3 regions of the Arthrobacter sp. 001422645 genome follow, and region 2 is predicted to be linked to each of the others. Evidence: riboswitches for the same ligand, from Rfam matches in the RefSeq annotation. Region 2 holds a riboswitch; each other region holds the start of a gene.
The links. A riboswitch is a leader RNA that binds a small molecule or an ion and turns the genes downstream of it on or off. The one in region 2 is predicted to bind cyclic di-AMP.
Positions count from the first base shown of each region.

Region 1: another riboswitch for cyclic di-AMP. It lies ahead of AC6EUH_RS16680 (NlpC/P60 family protein); the one in region 2 lies ahead of AC6EUH_RS12285 (M23 family metallopeptidase).
Region 3: another riboswitch for cyclic di-AMP. It lies ahead of AC6EUH_RS09470 (aggregation-promoting factor C-terminal-like domain-containing protein); the one in region 2 lies ahead of AC6EUH_RS12285 (M23 family metallopeptidase).

Region 1 is NZ_JCBANT010000019.1:55,218-57,468, reverse strand. Features, by position in the region: gene AC6EUH_RS16690 (AfsR/SARP family transcriptional regulator) at 44-484, shown strand; gene AC6EUH_RS16685 (hypothetical protein) at 494-763, opposite strand; cyclic di-AMP (ydaO/yuaA leader) riboswitch at 954-1,141, shown strand; gene AC6EUH_RS16680 (NlpC/P60 family protein) at 1,150-1,887, shown strand; gene AC6EUH_RS16675 (dihydrofolate reductase family protein) at 1,951-2,251, opposite strand, start outside.
Region 2 is NZ_JCBANT010000011.1:22,297-24,547, forward strand. Features, by position in the region: gene AC6EUH_RS12280 (iron-dependent transcriptional repressor DtxR) at 191-886, shown strand; cyclic di-AMP (ydaO/yuaA leader) riboswitch at 1,031-1,246, shown strand; gene AC6EUH_RS12285 (M23 family metallopeptidase) at 1,251-2,072, shown strand; cyclic di-AMP (ydaO/yuaA leader) riboswitch at 2,210-2,251, shown strand, end outside.
Region 3 is NZ_JCBANT010000007.1:91,390-93,640, reverse strand. Features, by position in the region: gene AC6EUH_RS09475 (sensor histidine kinase) at 1-909, shown strand, start outside; cyclic di-AMP (ydaO/yuaA leader) riboswitch at 1,053-1,211, shown strand; gene AC6EUH_RS09470 (aggregation-promoting factor C-terminal-like domain-containing protein) at 1,213-1,986, shown strand; gene AC6EUH_RS09465 (VOC family protein) at 2,005-2,251, opposite strand, start outside.

The DNA.
Region 1 (2,251 bases), on a different contig from region 2:
CTTGATCTCAGCAGGCCGGAATGAACTTGCCCTGGGCCGTGACGTGACTACTGATCTCCAGCAGTGCCGGGCACAGGCAGCCCGGCTGCTGGCACCCGGCGGGGAATTGTCGGTGGAAGATACCAACAGCTCCCCGCTGACCGGCGATCTGCTGCCGGCGTGGGATGAAGACTGGCTCCTGATTGAGCGGGAACGGCTTCGTCAGGTCCAGCTGCATGCATTGGAGGCGCTGGCTGTCCGGCTGCGAAATCTGGGGCGGTATCCGGAAGCGATCGATGCGGCTCTCCGGGCCAAGGCCATTGAACCGCTCCGTGAATCCGTGCACGCCGTTCTCATCGACATCTGCCTTGATGAAGGAAACGTGGCGGCTGCCCACGGGTACCTGCGGCAGTACAGTTCCGTCCTGTGGACCGAGCTGGGCTTGCGCCCCTCGCCGCGGCTGCTGGAGCGGGTCCGTGACGCGTCCAGGCTTCCGCGCCTGTGAGGGCTTCTGTCAGGTTCCCGGCCGGCGTTCCACCACTGCGTAGGCCTTCTCGTCGAAGAACTCCCAATCCGTGACCACCATAAAACCGAGGGCGTCCACCCGGTCGTTCAGGACGTGCACGTCGAAGCCGCCGTCGCGCGGCTCGGCGTCCCACGTGGACACGTGGACTTCCCCGTCCTCCAGTACCAGCAGTTCCGTATTGACGTTGAAGTCCTCCTGCGGCTGACCACTGAGCTGGCAGATGGCGACACAGTGCCTGGTGACGTCGGGGCTGTTCATTTCGGGGCCTCCGCTGTGGGGAACGGTGATGCCATCATCCTATTCCTGAAGCAGCCTCCGACGTGGGGAAAGACCGGGGACAAGCGTGCCCGCAACCCCGCCCGCCGTTACCTCAATGTGACATGCCGTGATCATTCCGTTACCGTTGTTAGGTGCCTGTTGTTTCCGAGACGGGCTCTCCCCAGCCGATTGCCTAACTCTGCCGCGGCCCGGGGATAACTAGAAGCAACGTCCGGCAGAGACGGGGAAACCACATTTGACCCGCTGTTCTCCAGGGGTCTTGGGGTGAAGCCGCACGGCCCGTCATGATCGGGCCCGAGTGCGGCCGGGTGCCTCCCATCCGAATCCGACAGCTCACCTCGCAGGCATTGGGAGAGGCTCCTTTAATGACTTTTAGCAATACCCGTGCGCCCAAGCACGCCGATCTTCGCAGCAAACGCCGTACCGCCGGAACCTTCGGCCGCCAGGCAGCAGTCCTCGTCGCCGCATCCGGAATGGTGCTCAGCGGCGCCATGGCCGCCAATGCAGCCGATGCTCCGGCGGAGCGCGACTCCTCCCCGGCGTCGTCCGTTGACGTCAAGGGCAAAGTCGTAGCACCGGTCATGGCGGACTCCGCCGTCAAGATCACCTTTGAGCGCCCCGCCGTTGAGACGGCGCCGGCCCCCGTGGTCGAGGCACCCAAGCCCGCGGCCGCTCCGAAGGCGCCGGTGGCACCCGCCCCGGCTCCCGCTCCCGCTCCGGCCGCCAAGGCGACGGTCAAGGTCCAGTCGGCACCGGCCCCCGCCGCTGCCGCCCCGGCAGCCGGCGGAGTCAACGCCACCCTGCTGTCCATGGCTTACGGCCAGATCGGTATCACGCAGGACTGCACCGCCATGGTGGAGAAGGCCCTGAACGCAGCCGGCATTCCGGTGGGAGACATCGGACCCACAGCCTTCCTGAAATACGGCAAGGTTGTCTCCACCCCGCAGCCCGGCGACATCATCGTCCAGTCCGGCCACGTTGCCATCTACGCCGGCAACGGCCAGGCCATCAGCGGCGGCATGAACGGCGTCAACGCCACCATGGCGCACCCGCTGTCCTGGCTGACCGCCACCGGTCCCGTGACGTTCGTCCGCGCCGGCTAACAGCAGCACCACAACGAGCAGCACGGAGAAAGCCGGTCGATCGGTTGCCTTGGGGGCAACGGATCACCGGCTTTCTGCGCGCCCGTTGTCCGGCTCCGGTGCGTACCGCAGCAGCACCACGCCATTGCCGAAGGTGCGGCTCCCCAGCAGCCGCAGCGGCGTCATGGCTTCTGTCGTCTGGAACAGCGGCTTGCCTTGTCCGATCACTACCGGGTGGACATAGATCCGGTACTCGTCGATCAAGCCGAGCCGCCGGAAGGCCGCCGAGAGGTTGGCGCCGCCAAGCGCGAGGTCACCGCCGTGCTGCCCCTTCAGTTTCACAACGTCCTCGACGACGACGTCGCGCACCACCTCGGTATTCCAT
Region 2 (2,251 bases):
TCGTTTCATTCTGCCTGACCGCCCGGCGGAGGAGGCAAAAGCGGCCGTCATAGTCCGGTCAGTGAGATTATCCGGAGTAATTCAAAATAGGCTAAGCTGACCTGCGAACGTACGGCGGCCCCCGCCGGGGCGCAGGCAACCCGCGGTACGGTGGGAACACGCAAGGACGGCGCTCGAGGAGCTGAGCTGAATGACGGATCTGATCGATACAACCGAAATGTATCTCCGGACCATTCTGGAACTTGAAGAAGAAAACATCGTCGCCCTCCGCGCCCGCATCGCCGAACGGCTGCGTCACTCCGGCCCCACCGTTTCCCAGACCATCGGCCGCATGGAACGCGACGGTCTGGTGGTTGTTTCCGGTGACCGGCACCTTGAACTGACGGAAACCGGCCGGAAACGTGCCATTGAAGTCATGCGCAAGCACCGGCTCGCGGAGCGGCTGCTGGCTGACGTGATCGGTCTCGACTGGGCCTATGTGCATGAGGAAGCCTGCCGCTGGGAACACGTGATGAGTGAGCGGGTGGAGCGCCGGATCTTCGAACTGCTGAACCACCCCACCGTGTCGCCCTATGGCAACCCGATCCCAGGCCTTGCGGAACTGGGCGGCCTGCCTTCCCGGCCCTACACGGACGGCGTGGTGAACCTGCTCGAGGCCATGGCCGGCTACGGCCCGGATTCGCAGGTCAGGGTCAACCGGCTGGCCGAGCCCATCCAAGTGGAACCGGAACTGCTGGTCCAGTTGGATGAAGGCGGCATCCGTCCCGGTGCCCTGGTGTCGCTGGAACGGGTGGGGGAGTACATCTCGGTCCGGGTGCCGGATATCGAAGGCGCCTTGGAACTCCCGCCCGAGGTTGCGGCCCACGTCTTTGTTACGGTCGGTTAATTCGGCCTAACCGACTGGTCGTCGGACGTCCCAGGAGTTGTGCACAGTCCGATAACGGATTTATCTCTGGATGGCTTAATCGCCTATAGTTAATCACTAGTACCGATACCAAAGCGTTATCTGATCCGAAGCCGAGCTCTGCCAGCGGATCAGTAGCAGAGTCACCTTCTGGCAGGGGCGGGGGAACCACTTCCGGCTGTTTAGCAGCCTTGGGGTGAAGTCCGTCAGCGGCAAGCACATACCACCGAGGAACTCTTTTGGGACGCCTCTGTGCCTGGATGCTTGCTACGGCGGACCGGGTCTTTGATCTCTCTGACCCGAATCCGACAGCTAACTTCGCAGGCTCACCAGAGAGGAACCGTTCTTGACCACCCAGACCGCCAGGGGCCGCCGTCGTGCGACCGGTCCCGCTCCGGAGCAGCGTCCGGCCGTCGCCGTTATGGCAGACCGCCCGCGTGACGCGCACCGTGACGAACGCAGAGGCCGCCGCAGTCCGTTCCGCCAGGTGACAGACTTTGCCGCCGCCAGTGGCGTGGGGCAAAAGGCGGGCATTGCCCTGGCCGCCACGGGCCTGGTCCTCACCGTCACCGTCCCCGCCACGGGTCCCGTTATGGCCACGGACGCCGGAAACTCGTCCGGATCCGTCTCGGCCGCGGTCCAGCCGGACGTCACGGCGTCCGAGGCCAAAATCGACTTCAACCGGACCGCCGTCACCACCAAGGGTGACCCGGACGGAAAGCTCAAGCAGCTGCTGAGCGCCCAGTCCGTTGGTTCGATCAGCCGGGCAGCCTCCGCGGGCAGCCTGGGTGCGCCGCTGGCACAGCTGAAGACCGCATCGCCTTTCGGATACCGCGTCAGCCCCATCACCGGCGGCTCCGGCGAATTCCACCGCGGACAGGACTACTCCGCCCAGTGCGGCACCAGCGTCCTTGCGGCGGCAAGCGGTACCGTGACCTTCAATGGCTGGCACCCCTACGGCGGCGGTAACCGCGTGGTGATCGACCATGGCAACGGCCTGGAGACCACGTACAACCACTTGTCTTCAGCCAGCGTGACCGTCGGCCAGCAGGTCTCCCGCGGCGATGTCGTCGCGATGAGCGGCACCACCGGCGCTTCCACGGGCTGCCACCTCCACTTCGAAGTCATGGTCAACGGCGAAGTCGTTGACCCCACCGGCTGGCTCTGATAAAGCTGATCGGACGCTCTCGCATTCTTGTGACACGCCGTGATCTGAATGTGACATTGAGCCCCAACTGCTGTACCGTTTGACCTACGCCAACTTTTCCGAAGTTGGCGCTCTTGAGTGGATTGCCTAGCTCTGCCACCGCTCAAGGTCCGTTCGCATTACATCGTCTGGCAGGGGCG
Region 3 (2,251 bases), on a different contig from region 2:
TCAGCCGCCCATCCGGGAACCGAGGTGGGCAGCGTCGGTCACGCCCTGAATCTGATGCTGGACAACGTCTCGAACGCGCTGGAAGCCCGGCAGGAGACTGAGATGAAGGTCCGCCAGTTCGTGGCGGATGCATCCCACGAGTTGCGCACACCGCTGACCGCCATCCGCGGGTATACCGAGCTGATGCGGATGACCGAACATTTCACGCCCGACGGCGAAAAGTCCCTGGCCCGCGTGCAGAGCCAGTCCGAGCGGATGACCACCCTGGTGGAGGACCTGCTCCTCCTCGCCCGGCTGGATGAGGGCCAGCCGCTCAAAATCAGCGACGTAGACCTCACCCAGCTGGCCGTCGAGACGGTCAGCGACGAGAAAGTGATGGCCCCGGACCGGGTCTGGCAGTTGGAGCTTCCCGAAGAGCCTGTGGTGGTCCGCGGGGACGCGACCCAGCTCCACCAGGTGCTGGCTAATCTCCTCTCCAACGCCCGTAAGCACACGGGCCCGGGCACGACCGTGGCGACCGGGGTGCAGCGCGCGCCCGACGGAAGTGCCGTGGTGACAGTGACGGACAACGGCCCCGGGATCGCCCCCGAATTCGTGGGCCGCGTCTTTGGGCGTTTCACCCGGGCGGACGCCGCCCGCAAGAATCCGGCGGCCGTCACGACGCCGTCACGCACCCGGCAGCCCGTGCCGCACCTGCCGCTCCGCCCGCCGCGGCTGGCGGCCACTTCCTCCGCTGCGGCCGCGACTGCGACCACCGCTTCCGCCGCGTCCGCTGAGGGAACCAGCGGGCTGGGACTGTCGATTGTGCAGTCGATTATTAACGCCCACGGCGGGACTGTGGGCGTGACATCCGTCCCGGGCCGGACGGAGTTCACGGTGCGGCTCCCCGCGCCTACGGCGCAGGCCTGAGCAAGCCACGCAGCGCAAGCCGCCTCACCGCCGTCGTGATTTCCGTTACCCAAATGTGACTTCTCGGCGCAGGTCCTGTACGGTTTTTAGGGTGCGGCCATCACTGGAGCCGCATATCCGGATGCACGCCAAACTCTGCCGCCTCCCGGATACCGCTGGACGAGGCAGAGGCGGGGGACCCAGAGTTCCCGGGCATTTTCTGCATCATGCACCCTTGGGGTGAAGCCGACACGTGAGATTCCGTGCGGCCGGATGTCCTCATCCGAACCCGACAGCTAACTCCGCAGGCGTTGAGAGGCACTCATGACTGACTTCAAGGCACAAACGCGCCGTGACGGCGATGCAAGGAACACCCGCTCCGAGCCGTCGCGTCACCGCGCCGAACCGGCCAAGCCCGCTTCGGCCCTGTCCCGGTTTGCCCGAAACTTCGGCGTCACCGGCCGCCGGACGGCCGTTGTTGCCGCCGCCTGCGCGGTGCTGGTCGGGGTCGGCGCCGCCGGCCAGGCCGCCGAGACATCCGCCCGCCACGCCACCGCGAGCAGCTCCACGAAGGCACCCACCACGGCAAATCCCCTGACGCCGCTCGATTTTGAACGCGTCCGGGCCGATAACCAGGTGCCCACAACCGGCGCTGTGGCGGCCAAGTCCCCCGCGGCAAAGCCCGCCAAGGCCGCGGCACCCGCTCCGAAGGCCGCGCCGAAGCCTGCGCCAAAGCCTGTGAAGAAGCCCGCACCGAAGCCTGTGAAGAAGCCTGCCCCTGTGGCCGTCAATGATCCGGCCGGCGCGCAGGCCTACGCGGCCAGCAAGCTGGGCTCCTATGGCTGGGCCCCCAGCCAGATGCAGTGCCTGCAGAAGCTCTGGACCAAGGAATCGGACTGGAAGACAACTGCAACCAACCCGACCAGCGGAGCCTACGGTGTGGTCCAGTCCCTGCCGGCCGAAAAGATGGCCAGCGCGGGCGCTGATTACCGGACCAACTACCGGACCCAGATCAATTGGGGCCTGACGTACGTCAAGGACCGCTACGGCTCCCCGTGCGAGGCCCTGAACTTCCACTACGCCCACAACTGGTACTAAACACCCGCCCCAGCCGGCTTAGCCGTTCGGGCGGTGGGGAATGTACTGCACAGCCCATTTGTTGCCGTCGGGATCGGCGAAGTAGACAAAGTGACCCCAGTCCTGGACGTCAACGTCGCTGACATCCACGCCGTTGTCCTTGAGCTGCCGGTGGGCGGCCTGAATGTCGCTGACTACCAGCTGCAGGCTTGGGGCAGTGCCGGGCGGGGCATCGGAGAGGCCTTCACCAATCGCGATCGAACACGCGGAGCCCGGCGGGGTCAGC